DNA from 3 places in the Methylobacterium sp. WL69 genome. Region 3 is predicted to be linked to each of the others. Evidence: riboswitches for the same ligand, from Rfam matches in the RefSeq annotation. Region 3 holds a riboswitch; each other region holds the start of a gene.

Region 1 (9,657 bases), on a different contig from region 3:
ACATCGCAATCCTCAGAACGTCGTCACGCGGACGCCGCCGTACACGGCGAGGCCCGGCCCGAGGAAGCCGGTGGGGTTCTCGTAGCGGCGGTCGAACAGGTTATCGATCCGGCCGAACACACTCACCGTCTCGTTCACGTCGTAGTTGACCGCGAGGTTGACCAGGGTGAAGCCCGGGTTCTTCAGCCTCTGGATCGAGAAGTCTCGGTTTCCATCTACGAAGTGGCCAAGCACGATCACCGTCCCGCTGAAGCTCAGGCCGGGGATCGGCGTCCACTGAGCGGTGGCGCTGCCCTTGTGGCGGGGCCGGCGCAGGAGCTCCTGGTTGGTAATCTCATTCTTGGTCACGGTGTTGGTGTAGTCGACCCGGCCCGAGAGCGTGTCGGTGAACCGGACCGCAACGAAGGCCTCGGCCCCGTAGGATTCGGCTCGCCCGACGTTCTCGTTCGAGGTGAAGCTGGCGTTGGTGTTGATCAGGTTCTTGAAGTCGTTGGCGTAATAGGTCGCGCCGACGAGAACGCGCTCGCCGAGCGGCTGTTCGAAGCCGGCATCGTAGCCGAGGCTCTCTTCCGGCTTGAGGTTGGGGTTGGCGAAGAAGTTGAACGCCGGGAAGCTCTGGAACAGCTGGCTCAGGGTCGGCGCCTTGAAGCCGGTTGCCGACGCTGCCTTTGACCCGCGTGTCGGTGAACGGCAGGATGTAGCTCGGGGCGACGCGGAACGTGGTGGCCGGTCCGAAGGCGTCGTTCTCGTCGTGGCGAACGTTGGCGACGAAAGAGGCACGGTCGAACGCCGTCAGCTGTATCTCGCCGTAGCCGGCGGTATTGCCGTTCCTGGCCCGCAGGTTGCCGGAACCGAACGGGTTCGGATCGGTAGTCGATAGGCTCTCGTCGTCACGCTGCGCGCCGAACAGAACGAGGTTGCCGGGCGAGAGCTGGTAGTCGCCGCGGTACTCGTACCGCGTGCGCTCGCCGAGGCCGGCGGTCGGGAGCGGGTTGAACGGGTCGTACGCGTTCTGGACCTGGCGGTTGTAGAGGTTCGAGTAGTTGATCGCGAAGACGTTGTGGAAACCGGCGAACGGCGTCCACTCGGCCTCGTTGCGGGTGAAGACTTGCTGCACGTCCGCCTGGCTGCGCAGGCCGCCCAGCGTCACCGGGAAGGTGCCATAGTCGTCGCCGCTGAAGAGCAGCTTCGAGTTGATAAACCGCGTGATCGAGTTGATTCGGAACGTGTCGGTGAACTGGTAGCCGAACTTCGCCGAGACGGTCTCGTTGTCGTAGTAGTTCGGGCGGGTCGTCGTTCCTGGGGCGACGAGGTTGGGCGGCGTCACAGGCGTTGCGGCAGCCCGGAGATGCTGGATCGACACCGAGTAGTCGAAGCCGTTTTCCGACCCGCTGATCCGGCCGCTCTGGTTGAACGTCCCGAACGACCCGCCCTCGATCCGCGCAGTTGCCCTGGCCGGTCCTTCGCCACGCTTCGTCGTGAAGGAGATCGCGCCTCCGATGGCGTCGCTGCCGTAGAGCCCGCTCTGAGGACCCCTGAGCACCTCAATGCGGGAGAGGTCGTCGGTCAGGAGCTGCCCGAAGTCGAAGGAGCCGTTCGGGTTCGACGGGTCGGTCGCGTCGATGCCGTCGATGAGCACCTTCACGTGGTTCGAGTTCGAGCCGCGGATGAATACCGAGGTCTGACCGCCCGGGCCGCCGGTCTGCACGACGTTGAGGCCCGGCACCTGCTGGAGGGCATCCGGGACGGTGCGGCGCTGCTGGGCCTCCAGAGTGGCGGCGGTGAGCACGGTGACGCTCGATCCGACCTGGTCGACGGGCGTCGGCACGCCGGTGGCGGAGACGGAAAGCTCGGAGAGCGTGACGGCCGCCTCTGCCCCGCGCGGGACGTCGGCGAAGGGGGCGGCGGTCTGCTGCGCCAGGGCGGATACGGGAAGGGAGGCGCAGGCGAGCGCGAGCATGCGCAGGCACGCGGTTCGGGAGGGGAAGGACACGGGACAAGCCTCGGGCGACGTCTGTGGCACGTCACCGCGAACGAGGCCTGGGCGCTTGCCTGTCGTGAGGACAGCCGAACGCCTCGACACCCATCAGGACACCCCGCCCGATGCGTTTCGCGTGTGACCACGACTGACGGCAGGTCTCCTGGCTCGCGGGTCACCGCCCTCTCATCGTCTTCCCAGGCCCGAGGACCCAGTGACGTGTTGATGATGGGCTCGCCGCTTACAGTTGCGGGGGCAGCCGCGGCTTCGGGGAGGCCCTTTCGGACCTCATCCTCACCGCGTTCCCTTTTGATCCTCCGGGGAGGAACCGTCGGAGATAAGGAGCGCGATCAAAGCGTCCGCCGTCAATGGCACGCAAAGGCTTTCCGACGATGTGTGCCTGGAAGGTTACAGGTCAGCACTTACGAAGGTTTGCCTCGGCGCTATGCAGCGTCCGCTTTTCAAAAATTCGGCCCGAAAGCAGACCTTCGCATAACCACCCGTTCCAGCCGAAGAACGGACCAGCGGATCCCGACCCAGTGCGGTCATTCAAGCTTTTATGTCGGCTGCCCGTGAGCGGACCTTCAGCGATGGCGCATGGGGGATAGGCCGGACACGAAGGAAGTGCTCGCCCTGGTCGACACTCGTGGGAATATAGGAGTTCCCGTCTACCGAGCATTCGGCCTGATGGCGTAGCCGTGCTCCGTCCCGCGCTTTTCGGGCATGATGAGCCTCGTGCCGAGCCATGGAAATCAACGACCGCTAGCCTCCGGCTGCCTCAGAGGTCTGAGAGGATGCCCGGTCGTCTGGGGTATGAGCCGCTTCCTCGCGGTCCTTGCCGAACAGGCGCTCGAAGGCGACGTAGAAGGTCGGCGTCACGAACAGGGTGACGAAGGTGGCCACCAGCAGGCCGCCGATGACCACGGTGCCCATCGACACCCGGGCGTTGGCGCCTGCGCCGCTGGCGATGGCGAGCGGTACCGACCCCATGATAAAGGCGAACGAGGTCATCAGGATCGGGCGCATGCGCAACCGCGCGGCGTCCTGAGCGGCCTTGAGCACGTCTTCGCCCTGCTTGCGCAGGTCCTCGGCGAAGGCGACGAGCAGGATCGAGTTCTTGGCGGCCAGCCCGACCAGGAGCAGCAGCCCGACCTGCCCAAAGATGTCGAGGGCGAGGCCCCGGATCGCCAGGAAGGCGACGGCGCCGAAAATTGCAATCGGTGTCCCGAGAAGGATCACGAAGGGCAGGCGCAAGGACTCGTACTGCCCGGCCAGGAGGAGAAAGATCATCAGGGTACCGAGGCCGAAGATCAGGGGCGCGTAGCCGCCGGCAATCTTTTCCTGATAGGCGACATCGGTCCATTCGACCGCGTAGGTCGAGGGTAGCTTGGCGTCGGCCAACGCCTCGATGGCCGCGATGGCCGTTCCGGAACTGGCGTCCGAGGCAGTGTCCACCGCGATCTCGATGGTGGGGTAGGTGTTGTAGGACAGGACCGCCGTCGGACCGGTGACGAAGCTGGTCTGGATCAGCGAGCCGACCCGCACAGGTTCGCCGCGGTTGTTAAGGACCGTCAGCGCCTCCACGTCCTGAATGGTACGGCGGCCGGAGGCCTCGCTTTGGACATAGACCTGATAGACGTATCCGAAGCGGTTGAAGAGGTTCACGAAGCTCGAACCGACGTAGGTGCCCAACGCGTCGAAGAGGTTCTGCAGGGGCACGCCGAGTTGCTCCGCCTTGGCCCGGTCGATCTCCAGGCGCATTTGCGGAACGCCGTAAGTCGTGGTCGGAATCGCACGCCCGACGGACGGCAGCTTCTCCATCTCCGCGATGAAGCGGTTGGCGGCTTGCGCCAGCTTCAGACCGCCGGTGCCGCTACGATCCTGGAGCTCCAGGGTCAGGCCGCTGCGCGAGCCGAGGCCGGGAAGCGGGGACGGGTTCACCACGCGGACCTTGCCGTCGGGATCGTGCTTGAAGCGCTCCTGAACCGTGGCGATGACGTCGTTCACGCTCTCGGTACGCTCACCCCACGGCTTCAGCGTCGGGATCTGGAAACCGTAGAACGGCGCGATGGCATCGGCCAGGATGCTGCGCCCGGTCACGCCGATGGTGTGCTCCACGCTCGGGATCTCGCGCAGCGCTTGCCCGAGACGGTCGACCATCACGTTGGTACGGGCCACCGAGGCCCCCTTGGGCAAGACCACGTCGGCGAAGAAGTAGCCCTGGTCCTCGTCCGGCACGAACCCGGAGGGCCGCGCCATGGTCATCCACACGGTGAGGGCCGCGAAGGCGACGAAGGCGATTACGACGAGGGCGACATGACCGGTCAGCCAACCAATCGAGCTGACGAGACGACGGCTCGCCCCATCCAGCACGCGATTGAACCAACGCAGGGGCGCCCGCCACAGGCTCTCGTCCTTCGCGTCATGGTCGCGGTGCTTAAGGATCAGGCCACATAACGCCGGTGTGAGGGTAAGCGAGACCACCGCCGAGATCATCACCGAGATGGCGATGGTCAGGGCGAACTGATTGTAGAGCTTGCCCGTGAGGCCGGGAATGAAGGCCACCGGTACGAACAGGGCGGCCAGGACCAGCGTGGTGGCGATGACCGGCCCTGCAACCTCCGTGACGGCTTCCCGTGAGGCCTGGCGCGGCGCCATGCCGTCGTCCATCAGGCGCTCGGTGTTCTCGACGACGATGATGGCGTCGTCGACGACGAGGCCCACCGCCAGCACCATGCCGAGCAGGCTGAGGGTATTGAACGAGAAGCCGAGCAGAGCCATCGGCCCGAAGGTGCCGACCAGAGCCACCGGGACCGCGATGGCCGGGATCAATGTGGCGCGCCAGTTCTGGAGGAAGAGGTAGGTTACGATGACCACGAGTGCCAGCGCCTCGAACAGGGTCCGCACCACCTCAAAGATCGCCTCCTTCACGAACTCGGTCCGGTCGAGGGCGATGCGATACTTCAGCCCCGGCGGAAAGCGCTTGGCCAGGTCCTTCATGGTTTCGCGGGCGCCGTCCATCACCTGCACCGCGTTGGCGTCGGGGTTCTGGTAAAGACCGAGGGTAGCGGAGGCCGAACCGTCGAAGCTCGACCGGACTCCGTATTGCTCGGATCCCAGCTCGACCCTGGCGACGTCCCGAATACGCACCACGGACCCGTCCGGATTGGCACGCAGGAGAATGTTGCCGAACTCCTCTGGCTTATGAAGGCGTCCCTGGGTAACGAGCTGCAACTCGAAGGCGGTGGCCTGGTCGACCGGTGGCTTGCCGAGGGTGCCGGTGGTGATCTGCGCGTTCTGCTGGCTGATGGCGGCAGTGACCGCACCAGGGCTAATCCCGAGGGCCTCCATCTTCATCGGATCGAGCCACACGCGCATGGCGTAGCGCTTGTTCGAGAAGTTGACGATGCGGCCCATGCCCTGCACCCGGCGCAGCGGCTTGATCACCTGGGTCTCGGCCCAGTTGGCTAGGAACAGCTCGTCGTAGGGGGAGCCTTCGTCAGCGTAGAGCACGATGTTGCCGAGGCGCTGGCGCGAACTCTTCGTGATTTCGAGGCCTTGCGCGTTCACCGAGGGGGGCAGCTTGGCCTCCGCCCGGTTGGCGCGAGTCAGGACTTCCGCGGCTGCGGCGTCGAGATCCGAACCGACGTCGAAGGTCGCGTCCATGCTGACGCTGCCGTCGGTGTTGCTGGTCGAGCTGATGTAGAGAAGGTTCTGCGCGCCGTTGATCTCCTGCTCCAGCGGGATCGCGATGGCGTCATAGGCCTGCTGTGCGCTGGCGCCGGGATACGTCGCCTGGATGTTGATGATCGGCGGGGCGATCTCCGGGAACTGCGCAATCGGCAGGGTAAGACCCGCGACAGCGCCAATCAGCGTGATGAGCACAGAGATGACGCCGGCGAGCACCGGCCGGTCGACGAAGTGGGCAAACATGCAGGAACGTGGCTTCCGGTCCAGGGCCGGATGCGTGGACCCCGCGATGCAACGTCTCGTCCCCAGGCGTGTTCCTCTCGCGCTGGGCGGGCGCGGTGGCCGGCCTCATCGATCTTAAGGAGCATTGTTGGTGCGGGCAGCAGTCGGATACGGTGTCGGGGCGGGACTGATCGTCCTGCTGGGCGCGGGTGGCTGGTACATGGCCGGGCGCCCCTCGCCGGACCGGATCGTGGCCGCCCTGCCATTCGTCGGCAAGAAGGAAGGCGTGAAGGCCGAGGAGCCACCCCTGGAGGTCCGGGTCATCGTCGCCCGTAAGCGTCAGGTGCCTATCGCCTTCACGTACACCGGCACGATCATCGCGCAGCAGGACGCGACCTTGCAGGCCCGGGTGACTGGCAACGTGACGGAGCGGCCCTTCGAGCCGGGCGGACACGTGAAGAAAGGGCAGGTCCTGTTCCGGATCGATCCACGGCCCTTCGAGGTCGCGCTGCAGACAGCGAAGTCCCAGGCGTCGCAGGCACAGGCGCAGCTGACCTTCGCCCAGGCGGAGGTCGACCGCACTGAGTCCCTGGCCGACAAGGGCTATGCCACCGAGCAACGGTTCCAGCAGTTGCAGTCGAACCGGACCTCCGCCGTCGCCCAGGTCCAGGGCGCCGAGGCCGCGATTGCCAGGCAGAACCTAAACCTCGATTACGCCATCGTGAACGCGCCCTTCGACGGGCGCGCCAGCCTGTCGACGATCAATCCCGGCGACCTCGTGATCGAGAACCAGACCCAGCTCGTCTCGGTCGTGCAACTCGATCCGATCGACATCCAGATGGCCCTCTCCTCGGAGGACTCCGAAGCCATCCGGGCGGCGATGAAGGACGGAAGCGTCACAGTCGCCGTCCTCGACGCTGAGGGCAAGACCGTTCGCGAGGCCAGCATCTACCAGCTCGACAACCGCTTTGACCCCCGAACCGCCCGGCGTCTCGTCCGGGCGTTAATGCCCAACACCGACGAGCGTTTCCTGCCGGGGCAGTTCGTCCGCGCCAAGATCCAGACCGGTACGAAGGACAGGTTGCTGGTCCCCACCGTTTCCCTTGATGCGCAACTCGCGCAGCAGATCGTCTACGTCGTCGATGGGAACGGCACGGTGCAGCAGAGGCCCGTGACCACCGGCGATGCCCATGGCGACGATACTGCGATCCTGGATGGGCTCTCGGACGGTGACCGGGTGGTGGTCGACCATCTCCAGGACATGCGTCAGAACCTGAAAGTCGTCGTCCGACCGGACGCCGACGCCGGTCAGGAAGGCAAGGCCGGTCACGCCGTGAACGGACCCGGATAGGGTCGATGCCCCCCGCAATCGTCGAACCTCGTCGATCCACCCCAGTGACACCGGACACCATGCCAAACGACCGTCCCGTCATCCTGATGGCAGCCCTCCTCACGTCCGGCTGCTTCGCCACGGACGCATTGGCGAAGGAATGCCGTGCCACGCGGTCGGCCTACGACCGCATCGAGACGGGCATGAGCATGGCGCGGGTCCGGACGATTTTTGGATGCGAGGGCCGGCAGGTAACCCATATGACAATCGGCGCCACGCACAGGGCAACCTATTCCTGGCGTGGGGCGGGTCGGTATGGCGCTAACGTCACCCTGACTTTCCGCAACGGGCATCTCACACGGAAAGCGCAACTCGGGCTGTGACGGTCGAGTCGTGGGGACGAGCCGGCCCCCCGAATGGTTGCCTCAGTCGAAGCCTGAATCAGCCGGCCCGTTGCTCCTCCATCTTCGACTACCCCCCACGCATCATGAGAGGACGGAACGCAATCCTCACTTGAGCGTAGCTTTCCGTCATACGAGGACGGGCATGATGGCATCATGAGTGTGAAGTCGGTCGGGAAGTCCCCGGAAGCTGAGGCCGGTGGGATAGGAAAACTGCATCCCCGCAAGTTCGACTTGCTCAACCTCACGGTCGTCGACCGAGCCTCAATGAGAGCATGCACGGCGCGCGCGTGAGGCCATCGCATGGACGGTCTCGCCGTCGCCGACCGTGCCGCCGCGGCAGACCGGGGCGTGCGGGTCGATCACGAAGGCCAGCACCACCGAATCCTCGACGGCCTCCAAGGCGATATCGCCGCTCTCCGCCAGAAGGCCGCTCTCGGCCTCGCCGAAGGTCTGGTTGTCGAACGACACGCATCCTTCGAAGACGAAAAAGTAGGTCTTGTGGCCGGGCTCCGTCGGCACGGTCGCGGTCGCTCCGGCCCCGAGCCGGATATCGCGGCAAAGGACGGCGTTGCGAACGTGGAAGGGTGCCTTGCTTCCCGTCGGCCCGAAGACGTCGCGCCACGTATTCGCAAGCGGTGCCGGAAGCCGGCCGTGCTGGATGCCGGGCTCTAGCCCCTCCGCACGCGGGCGGACGAAGATCTGCAGCATCCGGAGCGGCGGGTCGTCGTCGCGGGTTCGCTCCTCGTGCCGGAAACCACGACCTGCGTTCATGACCATGAGATGGTGGGCATCGACCGTCAGGTGGCCGCCCTGGGGGTCGTCGTGGCGCATCACGCCCGCTGGGACCCAGGAGACGATCTCGTCCACGACGTGCTCGTGCAGCTTAATGTGGGTGCCTGGCGCGAGGAACGATTCCATGATCGTCGCCAGCGGTCCGAGGCCATGGTCCGGGCTCCCCGGCTCCAGGTGTCCCGGGAAATTGGCCCGCGCCACGAACCCGTCGCTGTCGATGGCATCGTCCTTGGTTCGCGTCGCCTTGTGGATCATCGTGTCGTTGGCTTCCTGGCTGGGCACACCGCCTGACGGATGCGTCGCCGGATAACGTGCCTGGTGCTTGCGGGTGCCGTACGAGTGGGTACCAGTCGTCGGGTTGCGACTACTACAGGTGGGTGGTGAGGTTCGTCAGCCAACCGGGTGAGGCACGGATATCCGTGACCGGATGCGGGATGGAAGGGCGAGTGGTTAATTCGACGCCTGGGTAATGGCGCGGTCGACGTTCACGCGGGCCGACCAGTCCTTGGCGCTGTCCTGGCCCTTCAGGGACACGAGGCGGGCGCCGCTGACGTCGACGTTCTTGAAGTCGGCGCCCGACACGGTCGCCCCGGTCAGGTTCGCCCCCGACAGGTCGGAGCCCATCAGAACCACGTCGGTCAGGTCCGCATCGGTGAGGTCCGCGTATTCCAGGCGCGAGCGACCGAGGTTCGCCCCCTTCAGGTTTGCGCCCCTGAGGTTCACCGAGACGAACACGGCCCGCATCAGGCCCATGGACTGGTTCTTGATGTCGGCGCCGCCCTTGAGGTCGACCAGCGTCGCCCCAGCCATGTTGGCGCCCTTGAAATCGCCGATGGGCATGGACCGGCTGAGGTCGGCTCCGCTCAGGTTGGCGTCCCGGGCGGTGATGCCGAACATCTTGGCGCCGACGAGCTTGGCCCCCGAGAGGTCGGCCTTGATGAACCAGGCCTGTTCCAAATTCGCCCCGGTCAGGTCGGCGCCCCGCAGGTTGGCCTTGTTGAGGCGGGCGGTGCGCAGGTTCGCGCCCCTGAGGTTCAGGCCCGACAGGTCGAGGCCGGCGAGCGCCTTGTCGGAGAGGTCAATGGGCTTGCCGTCGGCCTTAGCGATCAGCGCCTCGACGTCGGCGCGGATTATCTCGGCCTTGGTCATCGCCGCCGAGCCCATGTCGGCGCCGAGAAGCAGGTCCTGCTCGGCATGGGCCGGGGCGGCCAGGAGGATGGAGGCGAGTAGAAGGGTGGCGA
Region 2 (9,657 bases), on a different contig from region 3:
GAGAGGGACAGGGTGAGGTGTGTGGATTCTCCGGAGATGTCCCACACCTCACCCCAACCCTCTCCTTCCAGGAGAGGGGGCCTGTCGCGGGTGCCCCCCGCTTCGGGGATTCCACTTGCTGCGTGATGATGGGAGGTCGAACGGACTACGGGGAAGCGAAACGCGCCGTCGACGCAGAGCGGATCGGCCTCGGGCTCGCCCCAGCTCGCGACCAGATCGGTCCGATCCGCCTCCGGCAAGCCAGCCAGCCAAGCTCGGTACGCGTCGAGGCCCACCACGAAATCGCGCGGTCCGTGGGTGAGGGCGCGCATCACCGCGTCGGCCTCCGGCAGGGGGCCGGTGGCGTAGCCGGCCGCCGCCAGGTCCGACACCATGGCCCGTGCGCTCTCGGGCGTGTCGAGGCCGACGGCGAAGCCGGCCCGGCCGCCGCGGGCCGGGTAGTCGGAGAGCACCACGGCGAGCTTGCGCTCCGATGGGGGCAGGCGGGCGAGGCGCATCCAGGCCGCCGCCCGGTCGGCCAAGGCCGCGATGCCCTCGGCATAGGGGCGGGCGCGGCGCTCGGAGAAGCCGTCGATCTCCGGGCCGTCCTCCTTGAACGAGATCGGGAAGCCCGAGAGCCGCGCGTCGAATTCCGGCAGGGCCACCTGCATGGCGAGGTCGGCCGCCGACATGCCCCGAGCCGAGGCGTCCCAGGCGGCCTGGGCCGCGCCGATGGTGTAGGCCTGGATCACCGGGCAGTCGGCGCCGTCCAGCACGAAGCCCGCATCCTCGCGGGCCGAGAAGGCGGTGGCGGCGACGACGAGGTCGGGTTTTTGCGCCGCGATGGCGTCGCGCAAGGCTCCCACGGCCGCCGGGTCCTTGAGGCTCGACACGGCGACGAGGAGCACCTGCAGACCGCGGGCCTGGAGGGCGTCGCCGAGGGCCGCGAGGGGGGCGGTGTCGCCCGACAGGATCGCCGAGCGGTAGACGACGAGGAGGGCGAGGGGCGCCGCGCCGGACGACAGGGGGCGCCCGGCGGCGAGGGCCCGGTCGCGGTCGATGGGGCCGCAGCCGGGGCAGCAGACGAAGCCGCGCGGCAGGGCCCGGGGCTCTTCGATCGCGACGGGAAACCCGATCTCGGCGGCGAGCCGCCCGAGCATCCGGCGCAGGTTGTCCGCGCCCCCGGCCCGGAAATAGGCGTCGAGGACCGGCGCCAGTTCCGGCGCCGTCGAGAAGGCGTCGAGGCGGGTGTCGGGCCGGTCGTCGCCCGGCAGGACCACGAGCCGGACGCCGTTCGCCCGCGCGGCGGCGGCGGCGCGCTCGATGCCGTAGCGCCAGTAATCGAGGCCGCCGAGGCAGCGGATCACGACGATCTTCGAGCGCGCGATCACGCCGTCGACGTAGAGGTCCACCGACATGGGGTGGCGGAGTTTTGCCAGTTTCGCGAGGCGCAGGGTCGGTGCTGGACTCTCAGCGCCCTGCGGAAACGCCGTCGCGAACGCGCCTGCGACGCCGAACAGGTCGGAATCCGTGAACGACAGAAACACGATGTCCCCCGGTGCCTGACCGAGATCGATGGCGGCCTCGCCCTCGTCGAGGGAGACCGTGTCGATGCGGATCAGGTGCATGGCGGAACGCGCGGCCTCACGGCTGCGCCTCCGTGAGGGGCCGGCCGATGCGGGCCCGCCGGCGCGGGCGCAGGCGCCACAGGACGCGGACGAGGAGGAGCCCGATGGCCGCCACGGGAAGCCAGGGCAGGCTGGCGACGGCAAAGCGCAGGGCGTCGGCCGCGCTGGCGCCGAAGGTCTGGCCGGCCTGGCTCCAGGCGTCCTCCACCGGGGCGAAGGCGCCCGACCGGGCCCCGTCCGAATGGAAGGAGACGGACACGATCTCGGTGTCGACGCGCCGCTGCAGGCCGCGCTGCCGGGCCTCGCCCTCTTCGATCTGGGACTGGACCTTGGACAGTTCGCCGGCGATGCGGATGAGGTCTTCCACCCGCGTGTCCGATTTCGCCGCCAGCTCGTCGAGGCGGGCGCGATAGGCGGTGAGCTGCGCCAGCCGGCGGTCTCCGTCCTCCAGGGGCGTGGTCAGGTCGTCGGCCCGCGTCGCCTGACGGCGCAGGACGACATCGCCCGCCGCCTCGCCCGGCAGGGGAGCGGTGAGGAACGCCACGTAGGGGGCGACGGATTCGTGCGGCAGGCGGACCTGGATCTGCGCCTGCGGGCGTCCCGAGGGGCGCGCGCCGTCTTCGAGGGAGGACGAGACCAGAACGCAGCCGAGGCCCGTATCGGACAGGCAACGGTCGCGCGCCGCCGCGAAGTGCGGCGCCACCCGGTCGGGCGGCAGGCCGAGGGCGAGATCGTGCGTGAAGGCGAGCTTGGCGGCGGCGCTCCGGTTGGCCTGCATCGACGGCAGCGGGCTGGCGACTTCGGGGGCGGGCGGACGCGCGTCGGAGCAGCCCCCCGAGGAGGGCGGCGAGCCCCAGGGCCGCCGCGACGAGGCTGCGCCGTCCCGCCATGCCGCTCATCCCGCCAGGGCGGCGGCGACCGCACCCTGGTCGAAGCCCTTGAGGCCGATGACCACGAGGCGGCCGTCGCGGGCTTCCGTACCCTTCCAGGGCCGGTCGTAATGGTGCGCGATGCGGGTGCCGACGCCCTGGACCACGAGGCGCATGGGCTTGCCGGTGACTTCGGCGAAGCCCTTGATCCGCAGCACCCCGGCGGTCTCGGCGGCCCGGGCCACGCGGATCGCCAGATCCTCGGCGGTGGCGGTGGCGGGGACCGGCAGAGCCACGGAGTCGAAATCGTCGTGGTCGTGGTCCTCGCCCTCGCCGTGGTGGGAGGGGCGGGCGTCGAGGTCGTCCTCGGCCGCGGCGCCGAGGCCGAGGATGACGCGCGGGTCGAGGCGGCCGTGCTCGGCCTCCACCATCTTCACGGCGCGGGGCAGGTGAGCCTGGACCTCGGCGCGGACTTTTTCGCGGCCGGCGGCGTCGAGGAGGTCGGCCTTGTTCATCACCACGAGGTCGGCGCAGAGGATCTGGTCCTCGAACACCTCTTCGAGGGGGTTGTCGTGATCGACGTTCGTGTCCTCGGCGCGCTGGGCGGCGGAGGCCGCCGGATCGTCGGCGAAGAACCCCGCCGCCACGGCCGGGCCGTCGATGACCGCGATGACGCCGTCGACGGTCACCCGCGAGCGGATCGCCGGCCACTGGAACGCCTGGACCAGGGGTTTCGGCAGGGCGAGGCCCGAGGTCTCGATGAGGATGTGGGTCGGCGGGTCGGCCCGGTCGAGGAGCTTGTTCAAGGCCGGCACGAAATCGTCGGCGACGGTGCAGCAGATGCAGCCGTTGGCGAGCTCGACGATGTCCTCGTCCCGGCAGCCCTCGATGCCGCAGGCGGCGAGGAACGAGCCGTCGAAGCCGAGATCGCCGAACTCGTTGACGATGATGGCGAGCCGCCGGCCGTTCGCGTTCTCCACGAGGTGGCGCACGAGCGTCGTCTTGCCGGCCCCGAGAAAGCCGGTGACGATGGTGCAGGGGATTTTTTCGACGAGGCTCATTCGGCGGCGTCCGGAATGGGGTGCGCCGCGAGCGGCGGGATGCGGGCGACGACGCCCTTGCGGAATTCGGGGGGCCGCGCCTTCCACGGCACGATGCCGTCGGGCGTCTCGCCGTAGAGGCCGACGCCCTCCAGGATGGTGCGCGCGGATTCGGTGGCGTCGAGGTCGCCGTAGACGTAGGTCCAACGTCCTTCCGAGGCGACGGCGACGGTGCAGGGCCGCTTGCACACGGACAGGCACTCGACGCCCTCGATGCGCAGGCCGGGCCGGCCGTGCTCGCCCACCGCGTCGCGGAGCGCACTCAGCAGTCGGGCGCCGGCGCGGGGCTCGGCCGGGTCGCCGGCCGCGCGGCAGGCGGTGCAGACGTAGAGGGTGACGTCCTCAGCCATGGGACGCCGCCTTCCGGCCGAACAGGCTCCAGGCCCAGCCATAGGCCAGCCCGATCACCGCCCAGAACACGAAGGCGATGCCGAGGGAGCGCGCGGCGAACTGCGCCGCGTAGCCCGCCGGCAGGGCCGAAGCGGCGTGGCTCGTCTCCGGCGCCCCGGCGAGGTGCGGCGCCACGAGGAGGACGAGGCCGCCGGCGATGGAGATCGGCGTGCGCCGGACTGCGATGAGGTAGAGCCCCATGGCCGTGGCGGTGGCGGTCATCACCCACCAGAACTGACGGTCGGCCAGCGGCGCCGCCTCCATGCCCGGCAGTTCCGGCGGCAGGCCGAGGGCGGGTGCGAGGGCGACCGCGAGGAAGCCGGCTACGGCGAAGCGCAGGCCGGTCTCGGGGGTCGGCTCGCGGCCGACGGCGAGGAGGACCGCGCCGAGCAGCAGGGCGTAGCCGACGCCGCCGACCAGGGTGGCGAGGGCCGTGAACGCCATGCGGGGCAGGCCGGGACCCGGCTGCCACTCGGGCGCGGTTTCGCCGCCGGAGACGGCCGGGTCCTTCGCGCCGTGGTCGTGCCCGCCGTGAACCCGCACGACGAGGGACGCGAAAGTAGGAGCGGAGGCAGAAGCCTGCGTCTCGTAGCGCTCGGCCACGATGATGAGCGGCGAGGTGAGCGCGAGCTGCAGGCCCGTCGCGACCACAGCCGCGAGGAAGCCGGCGACCAGGGCCGCCGACACGAGCCGGATGATCATGGGGGGTCTACCCTGGCGCTAAACGCTCAGTGGCAGGGGAAATTCTGGGTGTGGCGGAAATCGTGTGCCGCGTTGTGCAGCGCCATCGCCGGGGCGAAGCCCGCCATGAACACGAGGCCGAGGCCGAGGAACGCGGCGACCATCACGGCGCCGAGGCGCTCGTTGGTGCGGGTGCCGGTGAGAACGAGGGTGTTGGTGGTCATCGGTTGATCTCCTGGCCGCCCCGCCGGCGGCCGTGGTCGAAGGTGAGGACGGAAGTCCCCGGTGCCGGACGGCAGGTCTCCTGGCTCGCGGGTCGTCCGGTTCATGCCGCCTTCCCGGATCGCTCCAGTGGCCGATGGCAGGCCCGTCGCCGCTCACAGTTGCGGGGGCAGCCGCGGTTTCAAGGCGCTCGCCCCTCACCGCATTCCCTTTTCACCCCGTCGCCGGGGCACCGTCCGATCCCAGCTTCTACGCGGTCGCACGATCCCTGACAACGCGCCGCCCCGCCGTTTCGCGCGCCTTTGACCACACGATGACGTTTCGGGCTAAAGGATGCGCCATGCCCCAGCCCCCTCCCCACACCACCCTGGTTCTCGGCGGCGCGCGCTCGGGCAAGAGCGTCCATGCCGAGGGCCTGATCGAGGCCTGCCCGGCGCCGTGGCTCTACCTCGCCACCGCCCAGGCCTGGGACAGCGAGATGCGCGGCCGCATCGCGCTTCATCGCGACCGGCGGTCCGCCGACTGGATCACCCGGGACGTGCCGATGGACTTGGCCCAGGCCGTCGCCGCCTCGCAAGGCCCAGTGCTCGTCGATTGCCTCACCCTGTGGCTCACCAACCTCATCCTGGCGGAGGCCGATGTCGAGGCTGCGACCGTACAACTGCTCGCCGCCTGCGCCGGGGCGCCGGGGCCGGTGGTGCTGGTCGGCAGCGAGGTCGGCCTCGGCATCGTGCCGGACAACGCCCTCGCCCGCCGGTTCCGCGACGCGGCGGGGCGCCTGCACCAGCGCCTGGCGGCGCAGGCCGACCGCGTCGTGTTCATGGTGGCGGGCCTGCCGATGATCGTGAAACCTCAACTCCCGAATCCCTCGCCCGGAGCGACCCCATGACCGAAGCCGACCGCCATCGCGAAAAGATGGAGAAGCGCAAAGCCGTGCAGGATGCCGAGGTGGCGGAGAAAACCATCGAGAAGGGCCTCCTCATCGTCAACACCGGCCCCGGCAAGGGCAAGACCACGGCGGCCCTCGGGCTGATGCTGCGGGCGCTCGGCCACGGCTGGCGGGTCGGCGTGGTGCAGTTCATCAAGGGCGCCTGGGACACGGGCGAGAAGCACGCGCTGAAAGCCTTCGGCGACCGGATCGACTGGCACACCCTCGGCGAAGGCTTCACCTGGGAGACCCAGGACAAGGCCCGCGACATCGCCGCCGCCGAGCACGCCTGGGCCAAGGCGCTAGACCTCATGGCCGACCCGACCATCCGCCTCGTTGTGCTGGACGAGCTCAACATCGCCCTGCGCTACGACTACCTGCCCCTCGACGCCGTGGTGGCGGCGTTCCGGGCCCGTCGGCCCGACCTCCACGTCATCGTCACCGGCCGCAACGCCAAACCCGCCCTCATCGAGGCCGCCGACCTCGTCACCGAGATGGTCTCGGTGAAGCACCACTTCGCGGCGGGGGTGAAGGCGCAGGAGGGGATCGAGTTCTAGGCACAAGCCGCCGGCGTCGGTGCTTTCCGCTTGATCCCGCGCCGGGGACGTTGCGTAATCAGTCCGATGCAATTCGGAGTTGAAGCGATGCGCCTCAGGACGGTTCTCATGCCGCTTCTCGCGGGTTCCCTTCTCGTGGGTCCCTTGGCAATGCCCGCGCCTGCAAGCGCGGAAGCCCTGTGCGGCCACGAGGTCGTGTCCATCGAGCAGATGGTGCGGGACATCCAGGCGAAGGCCGGCGGCCGCGTAAGTCTGGACAACGCAAGTTTCGTCGCCGTCGACGATCCGGCCAACATGATTCTGTGGACGTTCGCCAAGCCGAGCGGCGGCCGGTTTCCCGCCTACATCTGCCGCAAGGTCGTCCAGGAGGATGGCAAGGTCGTCGTCCAGCTGAGGGCTCTGTGCCGGGGCCCGAAGCCGGAATGCGACGCGTTGATTGCCAGCGTCCTCGATCAGCAGCAGAAGGCGACCCAGTCTATCCGGCGCTGATCTGATCACGTCCCCGATCCGACGAAGCCCGCCCCCAGTCGCAGGACCCTCCGATGACCCGCGCCATCATGATCCAGGGCACGGGCTCGGATGTCGGCAAGTCCCTCGTCGTCGCCGGCCTGTGCCGGGCCTTCGTCCGGCGCGGGCTCGCCGTGCGCCCGTTCAAGCCGCAGAACATGTCGAACAACGCCGCCGTCACCGCCGATGGCGGCGAGATCGGCCGGGCGCAGGCGCTCCAGGCGCGGGCGGCCGGGGTGGCGCCGTCCGTCCACATGAATCCGGTGCTGTTGAAACCCCAGAGCGAGACCGGCAGCCAGATCGTGGTTCAGGGCCGCATGGTCGGCCAGGCCACGGCCCGCGACTACCAGGGCTGGAAGCCGCGCCTCCTCGCCGCCGTGCTGGAGAGCTTTTCGCAGTTGAAGGCCGAGGCCGACCTCGTCGTCGTCGAGGGTGCGGGCTCGGCCTCCGAGGTGAACCTGCGGGCCGGCGACATCGCCAACATGGGCTTTGCCCGCGCTTCGAACACGCCGGTGATCCTGCTCGGCGACATCGACCGGGGCGGGGTCATCGCCAGCCTCGTCGGAACGAAGGCGGTGATCGATCCGGCCGACGCGGCGATGATCCGGGGCTTCCTCGTCAACCGGTTTCGCGGCGACCCGAGCCTGTTCTCCGACGGGATGGACCTCATCGCCCGCCACACGGGCTGGCCGAGCCTCGGCCTGATCCCGCATTTCCCGCAGGCCGCCCGCCTGCCGGCCGAGGATGTTCTGGGCCTCGTCGGGTCCGAGGGGAGCGCCGCCGGTCGCAAGGTCGTGGCCGTGCCCGTCCTGCCGCGCATCGCCAATTTCGACGACCTCGATCCCCTCCGGGGCGAGCCGAACGTATCCGTGGTGCTGGTGCGTCCGGGTGAGCCGATCCCGGTCTGCGACCTCGTGCTCCTGCCGGGCTCGAAGACCACCATCACGGACCTCGATTTTTTCCGGGCCCAGGGCTGGGATACCGATCTTCTGGCGCACGTCCGCCGGGGCGGCCGGGTGCTCGGCCTCTGCGGCGGCTACCAGATGCTCGGTCGGTCCCTCGCCGACCCGCACGGGATCGAGGGCACGCCCCGCACCGTGCCGGGCCTCGGACTCCTCGACGTCGCGACGGTGATGAATCCGGTCAAGCGCCTGGAGGCCGTCACCGGCACCTCGCTCCCCGACGGCGTGCCGTTCTCCGGCTACGAGATGCATGTCGGCGACACCCATGGCCCCGACGCCGCGCGCCCGCTCCTCGCCTTCGCCGACGGCCGACGCGATGGCGCGGTCTCGGCCGACGGGCGGGTCGCCGGCACCTACGTCCACGGCCTGTTCGCCGACGATGCCCAGCGCGCCGCCTGGCTCGCGCGCCTCGGCGCCGCGGCCGGCGGCGGGGCCTACGAGGCCGGGATCGAGACGGTGCTCGATGCGCTCGCCGACCACCTCGAAGCCCACGTGGATTGCGACCGCCTGTTCACCCTGGCGTTGTAGCGCTCACCCGTCGTAGGCTCGGGATCGAAGCCCGGCCAGAACGGGCACGGGAGAATCCGCCCGATGACGACGCCGCCCCCGCAGGTCGATGCGCGCCTGGCGCACGACACGGTCCGCACGGTCACCCTCCGGCTGATGCCCCTGCTCGGGCTGATGTACCTCATCGCCTATATCGACCGGCAGAACATTTCCTACGCCAAGCTGCAGATGGTCGGCGACCTCGGCCTGAGCGAGACCGCCTACGGCCTCGGGGCGTCGCTGTTCTTCCTCGGCTACTTCCTGTTCGAGGTGCCGTCGAACGTGATCCTGGAGCGGGTCGGCGCGCGGCGCTGGTTCGCCCGGATCATGCTGACCTGGGGGCTCATCACGATCGGGCTCGGCTTCACCCAGAACACGGCGATGTTCTACGCCCTGCGCTTCCTCCTCGGGGTGGCGGAGGCCGGCTTCTTTCCGGGCGTCCTGTTCGCCCTGACCCTGTGGTTCCCGCAATCCCACCGCGCCCGGATGATCGGCTGGTTCATGATCGCGAGCGCGGTGGCCAACGCCGTGGGCGCGGCCATCGGCGGCGCCCTCCTCGACCTCGACGGCCTGCTCGGCCTGAAGGGCTGGCAATGGGTGTTCGTCGCCACCGGCTTGCCCGCCCTGGCGCTGGCCGTCGTGGTCCTGCGCATCCTGCCGGACGGGCCGGAGCGGGCGCCCTGGCTCTCCCGCGAAGGGCGCGACTGGCTCGCCCGCACCCTCGCCTTCGAGCGCAAGGCCGGGGGGCAGGTGGAGCACGGCAATCCGTTCGCCGCCCTCCTCGACCGGCGGGTCTGGATGCTGGCGTCGGTCTACATCGCGTTTCCGCTCGCCGCCTACGGGTTGAGCTACTGGCTGCCGACGGTGGTGCGCAGCTTCGACGTCTCGAACACCCTCAACGGTCTCATCAACATCATCCCTTGGGTGGTGACCGCCTTCGCCCTGTGGTGGGTGCCGCGCCGCGCGGCCCGCTCCGGCGATCAGGTCTGGCACGTGGTGGTGCCGGGGCTCGTGGCGGCGGCCGCCCTCGTGCTCAGCGTCGTGCTGCCGGGGGCGGCGCTGAAGTTCGCCTGCCTGTGCGTAGCGGCGGCCGGGGTGTTCTCGGCCCAGCCGGTGTTCTGGTCCCTGCCGGCGACCTTCCTCAAGGGCGCGAGTGCCGCCGCCGGGATCGCGGCCATCAATTCGGTCGGCAACCTCGGCGGTTTCATCGCGCAGAACGCCGTGCCGCTCATCCGCGACCGTACCGGCAGCGACCTCGCCCCGATGTATTTTCTGGCGGCCAGTCTCG
Region 3 (9,657 bases):
CTGAAGGCCGAGCTCGGCAAGGCCGAAGCCGACCACGACCACTGAGCGGGGACCGGCCATGATCTCGAAGATCCTAGACTTCTCCGTCCACCAGCGTTGGCTCGTGGTGCTGCTGTCGCTGCTGGCGGCCTGCTTCGGCGTGTTCTCGCTGACGAAGCTGCCCATCGACGCGGTGCCGGACATCACCAACAACCAGGTGCAGATCAACACGACGGCGCCGTCGCTCTCCCCGGTCGATATCGAGAAGCAGGTGACCTACCCGGTCGAGACCGCGCTCGCCGGGATCAAGGGCCTCGAATACACCCGCTCGCTCTCGCGGAACGGGTTCTCGCAGGTCACCGCCGTCTTCTCCGAGAAGCTCGACATCTACTTCGCACGGCAGCAGGTCGCCGAGCGCATCGGCGAGGCGAAGTCGACCCTGCCGCCGGGGGCCGAGCCCCACATGGGCCCGATCTCCACGGGCCTGGGCGAGATCTACATGTGGTCGATCCACTACGCGAAGGCCGGGGATCGTAAGGTCTCGCCCGACGGCAAGCCCGGCTGGCAATCGGATGGCAGCTACCTGACCCCCGAGGGCCAGCGGCTCGCGACGGAGCTCGAACGCACGGCCTACCTGCGCACGGTCCAGGACTGGATCATCCGCCCCCAGGTGAAGACCGTGCCGGGGGTCGCCGGGGTCGACAGCATCGGCGGCTTCGACAAGCAGTACCACGTCCAGCCGGACCCGATGAAGCTCACCGCCCTCGACCTGTCCTTCGCCGACATCGGCCGGGCGCTGGAGGCCAACAACGCCAATCAGGGCGCCCGCTACCTGGAGGACAACGGCGAGGGCTACGTCGTGCGCGCCGCCGGCCGCCTGGAGACCATGGAGGACATCGGCTCCGTGGTCGTGACCACGCGCGGCGGCGTGCCGGTCCGCATCTCGGACATCGCCGAGGTCCGGATCGGGCGCGACCTGCGCACCGGGTCGGGCAGCGAGGACGGACGCGAGGTCGTCATCGGCACAGCCCTGATGCTGATCGGCGAGAACAGCCGGACGGTCTCGGCCGCCGTCGACGCGAGGATGACGGTGATCCGACGCACGCTCCCGCCCGGTGTCGAGGTCCAGACCGTCCTGAACCGGACCCTGCTGGTCGAGGCCACGATCCGGACGGTCGCCAAGAACTTGGCCGAGGGCGCCGCCCTCGTCATCGTCATCCTGTTCCTGCTGCTCGGCAATATCCGCGCGGCCATCGTCACGGCGCTGGTCATCCCGGTGGCGATGCTGATGACCATGACCGGCATGGTCCAGGGCCGCATCAGCGCCAACCTGATGAGCCTCGGGGCCCTCGACTTCGGCCTCATCGTCGACGGCGCCGTCATCATCACCGAGAACGCCCTACGCCACCTCGCCGAGAGACAGGGGGAACTCGGGCGCAAGCTCGACCTGGAGGAGCGCCTCGTCACCGTGCGCGCCTCGGCCGAGGAGATGATCAAGCCGTCCCTCTACGGGCAGGCGATCATCATCCTCGTCTACGTCCCGCTCCTCACCTTCACCGGGGTCGAGGGCAAGATGTTCGAACCGATGGCGCTCACCGTCATCATCGCCCTGGTCTCGGCGTTCGTGCTGTCGCTGACCTTCGTGCCGGCGATGATCGCCATCGTCATCACCGGCAAGGTCACGGAGAAGGACAACGTCATCATCCGCGGGATCAAGGCGGCCTACCGACCTGTCCTCGGCGCCGCCCTGCGGGTCCCGATGACGTTCGTCGCGGTCGCCCTGGTGCTGCTCGTCGGCGCCGGCTTCCTGTTCAGGGGGCTGGGCCAGGAGTTCATCCCGCAGCTCGACGAGAAGAGCATCGCGCTGAACGCCCAGCGCATCCCCTCGACCTCCCTCACGCAGTCGCAGGCGATGCAGCTGAAGGTCGAGCAGGCGATCAGCCGCTTCCCCCAGGTGGCCTACGTCTTTTCGAAGACCGGTACCGCGGAGGTCGCCTCCGACCCGATGCCGCCGAGCTCGTCCGACACCTTCGTCATCCTGAAGCCGCAGGAGGAATGGCCCGATCCGGACCTGTCCAAGGCCGAGTTGCAGGAGCAGGTCGAGAAGGCTGTCGGGACGCTCGCGGGCAACGTCTACGAGTTCTCCCAGCCGATCCAGCTCCGCTTCAACGAGCTCCTGGCCGGCACCCGCGGCGACCTCGCCGTGAAGGTGTTCGGCGAGGAGTTCGAGCCGATGCTGAAGGCCGCCAACCAGGTCGCCGCGATCCTGCGCGGGACCGAGGGCGCCGACGACGTCAAGGTCGAGCAGACGGCGGGCCTGCCGTTCCTGGAGATCAAGATCAACAAGACTGAGGCGGCCCGCCTCGGCCTGAGCACGTCCTCGATCCAGGACGTCATCGGGGCGGCCATCGGCGGACGGGAGGCCGGCATGGTGTTCGAGGGCGACCGTCGCTTCCCCATCGTCGTGCGCCTGAACGACAAGGTGCGCGAGGACCGCGAGGCCCTGGAGAACATCCCGGTGCCGCTGCCCCCGGGCGTCAACGGGCGGGCCTCCTCGGTGCTCCTGAAGCAGGTCGCGAGCTTCTCAGTCACCGAGGGACCGAACCAGATCTCGCGCGAGAACGGCCGCCGCCGGGTCGTGGTCACCGCCAACGTGCGCGGCCGCGACATCGGCTCGCTGGTGGCTGAGGCCCAGGCCAAGGTCGCGTCCGGTGTGCAGCTGCCGTCTGGCTACTACGTGACCTGGGGCGGGCAGTTCGAGAACCTAGCCTCCGCCCGCCAGCGCCTCATGGTCGTGGTGCCGGTGTGCTTCTTCCTGATCTTCCTGCTGCTGTTCTCGGCCCTGAACTCGGCGCGGGACGCCCTCCTGGTGTTCAGCGCGGTCCCGCTGGCACTGACCGGCGGTATCGCGGCCCTGTGGCTGCGGGGCATGCCGTTCTCGGTCCCGGCGGCGGTCGGGTTCATCGCCCTGTCCGGGGTGGCGGTGCTCAACGGCCTGGTGATGCTGAGCTACATCAAGCAGCTCATCGCGGAGGGAAAGCCCCGTCGAGAGGCGATCCTCGAAGGCGCGATGACCCGCCTGCGCCCGGTGGCGATGACGGCGCTCGTGGCGTCCCTGGGGTTCGTGCCGATGGCCCTGGCGACCGAGACGGGGGCCGAGGTCCAGCGTCCGTTGGCGACCGTGGTCATCGGCGGGCTCATCTCGGCGACCCTGCTGACCCTCGTCGTCCTGCCGGCGCTCTACGCGCGCTTCGCCGGTGCCGTCGCCCCGAGGAAGGCTACCGTCGAGAAGGAGGGTCCCCATGCACGCCCCGTCCTGCCCCAGGCCGCGGAGTAGGACGATGTCTCGCCGCCCCGCGCTCGCACTGGCGATGGTGGCGTGGACAGGCGCGGCCATGGCGGCGGAACCGACGGCGGGCGAGGCGCCGTTCGGATTGGCTTGGGGTCCCGTGGACCGTGTCGATGCACCCTCAATGGTCGACCGCGAGGCGAACCTGACCGGGCTGTACTATTTCCACGACCGTCCGCTCGCCTCAGGACCCGACACCGTCGAGGTGGTCCTGGTGGTGTGCAGGGAGCAGGGCCTCCAGCAGGTCGTCTGGGTCGGTCGGCCGCTCGACGGACCGGCTCATGTCACCGCACGCGAGGCCATCCGGCGCGAGGGGGTGCGCCGCTACGGCGAACCGCGCCCGGGCCTCGCCTCGGGGTCGCTGGCATGGCTCTCGGGCCGGGCTGTCCTGGCGACGCGCACGTTGCCGGACGGCACCCGCGGGTTGGTGATGTCCGTGTCCGGCCCGGATTACGCGGCCTGCTCGGAGAGCCACCGCACCGCCACGGGCCACCCTGCCGGTGCCCACATGTCGGACCTGATCGGCGGGATGGTCCCGTGATCGTGCCGATCCGTCACGGCCTGCAGCGCCCCTCCTCGACCCATGGAACCCATCGGCGGGGGATCAGGGGGCGATGACCGGCAAGAAGCTCGCCCGGCAGATCGGGGAATTCGGCGGCGGAAGCAGGCGCCGACGCAAGGTCAGGCCGCATGTCCTGAGGGCGGCGCGACGGTCATTCCTGATGTCGGCGATGGCCATCGCCGTCGTGTGCGCGCTGTACTGCTGGTTCTACGTCCCGCGGTGACAAGTCTCGAATGCGGCGCCGATTGCCCCCGCGCCGGCTCAACCATGTCCGTGGCGATGGTGAAGGTCGGGGTAGTGCACGTGCTTGTGCCGCATCGGCTGGTGGCGATGCCAGTGGGAGTGGGGCTCGGTCACGGGACCATCGTGGTCGTGGTGGTGATGTTCATCGTGCACGTGCCCATGCTCATGGCCCATCGCCTCGTGCGAATGCTCGTGGTCGTGCCGTTCCGCGAGGTGCAGCCAGAGGCCGACCCCCATCAGGAGCGCGGCGACGACGAGTTGCGGGGTCACGGGTTCCGGCAACAGGACCAAGGCGACGACGGCCCCGATGAACGGTGCGAGCGAGAAATAGGCCCCCGTCCGCGCGCTGCCGAGATGGCGCAGCGCGAACACGAACAGCACCAGGCTGACGCCGACCCCGAGGAACCCGACGACGGCCGCGAAGCCGATCATGCCGGGCGGCGGCAGGCTGGCACCGCGTGCGAGGGCAATGGCGAGGTTGGCGCCCCCGGCGACGAGCCCCTTGGTCAACGCGATCACGACCGGATCGGCGGAGGACAGCTTGCGGGTCAGGTTGTTGTCGACGCCCCAGGCGAGGCAGGCCAGCGCGATCAGGCCGCCGCCCGCGTCGAAATGGACGCCCTGGCCTTGCCACGACAGCGCGACGGCGCCGGCGAGGATGGCCGCCGCGCCGAGCAGGAGGCGGCGGTCCACGTTCTCGCGGAACACCACCCAGGCGATGCCCATGGTCGCCAGCCCTTCGAGGTTGAGCAGGAGCGAGCCCGAGGCCGCTGACGTCCGTGCCAGCCCCAGCATCAGCAACAGGGGACCCGCCACGCCCCCGAACAGCACCACCGCGAGCAGCCACGGTGCGTCCGACCTGCGTAGGGGGGCCTCCGGCGCCTCGATCCGGAGGGCGGACCGGCTGCCGTGGACGGCGGCGAGGCCGACGCCCGCACCGAGATACAGGAGGCCAGCCAGCGCCTGCGGGTCGACCGATCCCAACAGCAGCTTGGCGAAGGGGGCCGATGCGCCGAACAGGACGGCGGATGCCAGTGCCAACGGCACTCCGGGCCAGAGGTGCGCGTGACGATGGGCGTGCTCGAACATGCCGCATGATAGCACTGGCGAAGAATGCCGTATCCGTCCTGTGATACCGTTCCATCGAAGCCAAGACCGCCCGCAGCAGCGCGAGCACGTGCCTTTGGTCGCGCTAAGTTGCCCCAAGTTGTCGAGTAGCGGTTAGGATTTAACGCTCGGTACCGACTGCACCCGACCCGACCCGGGCGAAGTAGCCCATCTCCGTCCTCCCCGACATCGGACGTTCGAAGATCCTAGAACCGACCCGCCAGGGTCAGCCTTACCGCTGTCGGCTCGACCGGATGGAAGTGCCGGTCGGCGACGCCGTCCGCTCCCTCGCCGGGTAGGCGCGAGGTGTAGAAGTAGGTGATCTGGTCGGCCTTGGCGTTGGTGAGGTTGAGGACGTCGAGGGAGAGGCTGACCCCGTTCTCGAAATTGTAGCCGACGCGGCCGTTGAGCAGCGCGGTCGGCTTGGAGCGGACCGAGTTGTCCTCGATCAGGGGGCGCGGCCCAAAGTACCGAAACCGCATCGAGCCGAACCAGCCCAAGCCCTCGCCAAAATTGAATCCGGCCGACGCGATGGTGGTCGGGGCCTCGGGCACCCGGTTGCCGGCAGGGTCCCGGTCCGCAAAGCGGGCGTTGGTGACCGTCAGGTCCCCCTCCAGCGAAAGCCAAGGCGTGACCGCGTAGCGGTTGGTCCACTCGACGCCGAAGCGCCGCGTGGGGCGGCTCGGCTCGGTGGTGCCGGTGTCGCCCTGGAACAGGTTCTCGGAGGCGAAGTCGAGTTGGAACAGTGTCACCGCCGTCTCCAGGCCGGCGATGCTGCGGTTGCGCAGGCCGATCTCGGACCCCGTCGAGGGCACCAGGAAGGGCGAGCGGCTGATGTTGAACAGCGGGCTTGCCGGATCGACGGTGGCGGTCACGCCGCGAGCGTCGTTCGAGTGGAAGCCGCCGCCGTAATTCACGAACAACTCGGTATCGAACCAGGGACCGAGCACCAGGCCGAGCTTCGGGTTGACGATGCTATCGCGCGCCTTGCCGGAGTTTGCCGCCGTGTCGGATACGACGTCGGCGTAGTAGGTATCCGCCCGGAAGCCGACGCTGGTGCGGAGCCAGTCGGTCCAGCGTAGCCGGTTCTCGTAGTAGAACGCCCCGCTCGCCTCCAGCACGCGGTCGTCGAGGACGGTCGAGCGATACTGCCGGTTCGTGGTGTTGAACAGACCCACCCGGATCGAGTCCGTTCGGGTCTGGACGCCGATCTCGTTCTCCATCGGCATCCCGAACAGGTCGCCCTGGAAGGTATGGCCGACCTCGCCGCCGCCGAGTACCCGGCTGTCGCGCTGGCGGAACTGGTCGCCGTTCACCGGGTCGTTGAGGAAGTAGGTGAAGTCGTTGAACAGGTTCATCTGGTAGCGGATGAGGTAGGCGTTGGCCCGCGTGATCCCGATGTCGCTGGTCTGGCTCCAGCGCCCGGAGAGTGAGAAGCGGCCGGTATCGCCGCCATCGGTCGGGTTCAGGGTGCCGAAGCGCCCGATGATGCCCTCCGAGACCGCCCGCTCCGGGATCTGGTTGGTGGCGTTCCACTTGGCCCAGTAGGCCATTCCGGTGAGCGAGAACCCGTCCAGCGCCGTGCCCTGGCTGTAGCGGACGACGCCGTTGAGTTTGCGTAGGCGGTCCGGCACGTCCCACGGACCGTCATAGGTCTGGGCCTCGCCGGCCACGAGGAGGGTGCCCTGGCCGAGCGGCGTGGAGGCGATGGTCAACGCTCGCTTGAAACCGAAGGAGCCGAACGAGGTCAGGGCGAGGTTACGGTCCACCTTGTCGAGGTAATCGATCCGCACCGACCCGGCCGAGGCGAAGTCGCCGTCGCGGACGAAGTACGGCCCCTTGTGGAACTCGACGGCGCCGACAAGTTCGGGGATGAGGAAGTTGAGGTCGGCGTAGCCCTGCCCATGGGCATGGGTCCGCATGTTCACCGGCATGCCGTCGACCGAGATGGCGATGTCGGTGCCGTGGTCGAGGTTGAACCCGCGCAGGAAGAACTGGTTGGCCTTCCCCTCCCCAGAATGCTGGGTAACGATCAGGCCCGGCACGCTCTCCAGAACCTCGCCGGGTCGGGTGATCGGGCGGCTGTTGATCTGCGCGCCTGAAATCACTCCAGCGCTCGCCGCATCGACAGTTCTGAGGCTACCGCCGATGCCAGTGACACCGCCGACGTACCCTGCGCTCGCGGCAGGCCCGGTCGTATTGGTGGCTGGCGCCTCCGCCGTCACTGAGAGTTCCGCCAGATTGGCTTCTGCTGCCTGGGAAGAGGCTCGTTGAGCCTGAGCGCCGTAGGGTACGAGGCTGGCGCAGGAAGCGAGCAGAAGGGCTTGGTAGGCGGGCCGTGAACGAACGGGCGACATAGGACCTCGGGCGACGTCTGTGGCACGTCACCGCGAAGACGCCGGTCCGCCCGCGACATGCGAACGCCTCGACACCCACCAGGACACCCCGCCCGATGCGTTTCGCGTGTGACCACGACTGACGGCAGGTCTCCTGGCTCGCGGGTCACCGCCCTCTCATCGTCTTCCCAGATCCTCGCAGATCCAGTGACGTGTTGATGATGGGCTCGCCGCTTACAGTTGCGGGGGCAGCCGCGGCATCGGGCCAAGCCCTCACCGCGTTCCCTTTTGATCCTCCGAGGAGGAACCGTCAGGCACAAGGAGCCTCATCAGGCGACACAGCGTCAATGCCGGTTCGAGACTTTCCAGGTCCGTGTGCTCGGTAGGTGACAAGCGAACCCTTGGGAGCGCTCGCTTGGAGTGACCGCGTAACGCCTGCTTCGAACGTTTGCTGCTTGAGAGCGGACCGGCGGAAATCCACCCAACCCGGTCATTCCCGGGTGTCCGTTAGACGGTCGTCGAGCGGACACCCGGTGCCAGCATCTGAGGCCACCGGTCGTCCTTCCCGGGCCACGTCTCACAAGACCCGTACGATGGTTTTCTCGGTAACGGGGGGACTACCGGACACGATGAGAAGTCGAAGGGCCTTCTTGAGGCCCACGGTCGCAAGGCCTACGCCCGGCGGCAGGACCCCGTGGCCACCAAGCCGAGGGTGGTCCCAGCCGGTGCCGTTCAGAGCCTGGTGGTGAGGTTGGTCAGCCAGGCCGGTGAGGCGTTGACCAAGACGGTCTCGGCCGCCTTGTCGTAGCCCGAAGCGATCATCAGGCCAGTGGTCACGAGGATGAGACCGAGCGCAGCCTTCAACCCTTTTCCCAGCCCCATTATCCGGTCGCGCCAGCGCATCAACACCTCTCGCGACAACGTGCCGAGCAGGAGCAGCGGCAGGGCTGCGCCAAGGCCGAACAGGAGCATGGTGAGCGCGACCACGCCAAGGTCGCGACCCTGGGAGGCGAGCAGCGAGGCCGCCCCGAGGGTCGGTCCGACGCAGGGGCTCCAGACCGCGCCAAGGAGCATCCCGACGCCGAACTGGCCGAGCAGGCCGGCGGTCGAGAAGCCGCCGAACCGGCTCTCCGTCCAGTTGCTCACCGGACCGGCGGCCACAGCGAGCCGCGTCTGGGCCGCCGGGACCATCAGGACCAAGCCGACCAGGATCAGCATGACGGCCGCGCCGGTCCGGAAGATGCCGGCATCGAGGCCGATGGCGAACCCCACGGTCGCCACGAACAAGCCGATGACCACGAAGGACAGGGCGAGGCCGGCGGCGAGCGCCGCCGGGCCGAGCCTGTGCTCCGACGCCGCCGCGCCGAGCACCAGCGGCAGCAATGGCAGCACGCAGGGTGACAGCACCGAGAGGATGCCGGCGAGGAAGGCGAGGCCCAGGCTCGTGACCATGACGGCTCAGATCGCCTTGTCGAGGAGCGACGAGATCGCCTCGGGCTTGGTCTCGCCGGCCGAGCGGCCGGTTTCCTTCTCGCCCTTGTAGGTGATGAGCGTGCTCTGCATCGTCGCGCCGAACTTCTTGACCACGTCCTTGCGGCTGTCGAAGTCGACGTCGAACACCTGCAGGTCCTTGAACTTCGGGTCGGCCTCAAGCTTCGACAGGATCGGCTTCTGGGCAGCGCAGGTCGTGCACCACGGGGCGGTGATGTGCACGAGGATCGGCTTGCCGGCCTTCTGGGCGGCCTCGAACGCGGCGGGGGTGTAGGTCATCTCAGCAGCGCCGGCGCCGGTTCCGAACAGCATGGGGGCGACAGCGAAGGCGGCGAGTAGGATGCGTCGGGTGGTCATTGGTGCTGATCCTCGGATGGCGGGATGAAGTGGGCTCAGTTCGAGACCTGAGTAATCGCGCGGTCGACGTTCACGCGGGCCGACCAATCCTTGGCACTGTCCTGTCCCTTGAGGGACACGAGGCGGGCGCCGCTCACGTCGACGTTCTTGAAGTCGGCGCCTGAGACGGTCGCCCCGGTGAGGTTCGCGCCCGATAGGTCGGAGCCCATCAGCACCACGTCGGTCAGGTCGGC

The links. A riboswitch is a leader RNA that binds a small molecule or an ion and turns the genes downstream of it on or off. The one in region 3 is predicted to bind cobalamin.
Region 1: another riboswitch for cobalamin. It lies ahead of FV218_RS23485 (TonB-dependent receptor plug domain-containing protein); the one in region 3 lies ahead of FV218_RS00430 (TonB-dependent receptor).
Region 2: another riboswitch for cobalamin. It lies ahead of FV218_RS08470 (CbtB-domain containing protein); the one in region 3 lies ahead of FV218_RS00430 (TonB-dependent receptor).

What each region holds. Positions count from the first base shown of each region.
Region 1 covers NZ_VRUZ01000012.1:25,810-35,466, reverse strand. The annotation lists gene FV218_RS05890 (ABC transporter substrate-binding protein) at 1-4, opposite strand, end outside; gene FV218_RS23490 (TonB-dependent receptor) at 13-780, opposite strand; partial or broken gene FV218_RS23485 (TonB-dependent receptor plug domain-containing protein) at 1,550-1,960, opposite strand; cobalamin riboswitch at 2,114-2,326, opposite strand; gene FV218_RS05880 (efflux RND transporter permease subunit) at 2,741-5,911, opposite strand; gene FV218_RS05875 (efflux RND transporter periplasmic adaptor subunit) at 6,042-7,241, shown strand; gene FV218_RS05865 (pirin family protein) at 7,886-8,671, opposite strand; gene FV218_RS05860 (pentapeptide repeat-containing protein) at 8,867-9,657, opposite strand, start outside.
Region 2 covers NZ_VRUZ01000020.1:28,342-37,998, reverse strand. The annotation lists gene cobN (cobaltochelatase subunit CobN) at 1-1,607, opposite strand, end outside; gene FV218_RS08490 (DUF4349 domain-containing protein) at 1,624-2,385, opposite strand; gene cobW (cobalamin biosynthesis protein CobW) at 2,503-3,537, opposite strand; gene FV218_RS08480 (DUF1636 domain-containing protein) at 3,534-3,926, opposite strand; gene FV218_RS08475 (CbtA family protein) at 3,919-4,668, opposite strand; gene FV218_RS08470 (CbtB-domain containing protein) at 4,695-4,871, opposite strand; cobalamin riboswitch at 4,924-5,121, opposite strand; gene cobU (bifunctional adenosylcobinamide kinase/adenosylcobinamide-phosphate guanylyltransferase) at 5,210-5,758, shown strand; gene cobO (cob(I)yrinic acid a,c-diamide adenosyltransferase) at 5,755-6,354, shown strand; gene FV218_RS08455 (hypothetical protein) at 6,505-6,843, shown strand; gene FV218_RS08450 (cobyric acid synthase) at 6,897-8,351, shown strand; gene FV218_RS08445 (MFS transporter) at 8,415-9,657, shown strand, end outside.
Region 3 covers NZ_VRUZ01000001.1:84,917-94,573, reverse strand. The annotation lists gene FV218_RS00450 (efflux RND transporter periplasmic adaptor subunit) at 1-45, shown strand, start outside; gene FV218_RS00445 (CusA/CzcA family heavy metal efflux RND transporter) at 59-3,316, shown strand; gene FV218_RS00440 (threonyl-trna synthetase) at 3,321-3,869, shown strand; gene FV218_RS22575 (hypothetical protein) at 3,943-4,113, shown strand; gene FV218_RS00435 (DMT family transporter) at 4,152-5,222, opposite strand; gene FV218_RS00430 (TonB-dependent receptor) at 5,447-7,480, opposite strand; cobalamin riboswitch at 7,703-7,903, opposite strand; gene FV218_RS00425 (cytochrome c biogenesis protein CcdA) at 8,309-9,028, opposite strand; gene FV218_RS00420 (thioredoxin family protein) at 9,035-9,424, opposite strand; gene FV218_RS00415 (pentapeptide repeat-containing protein) at 9,460-9,657, opposite strand, start outside.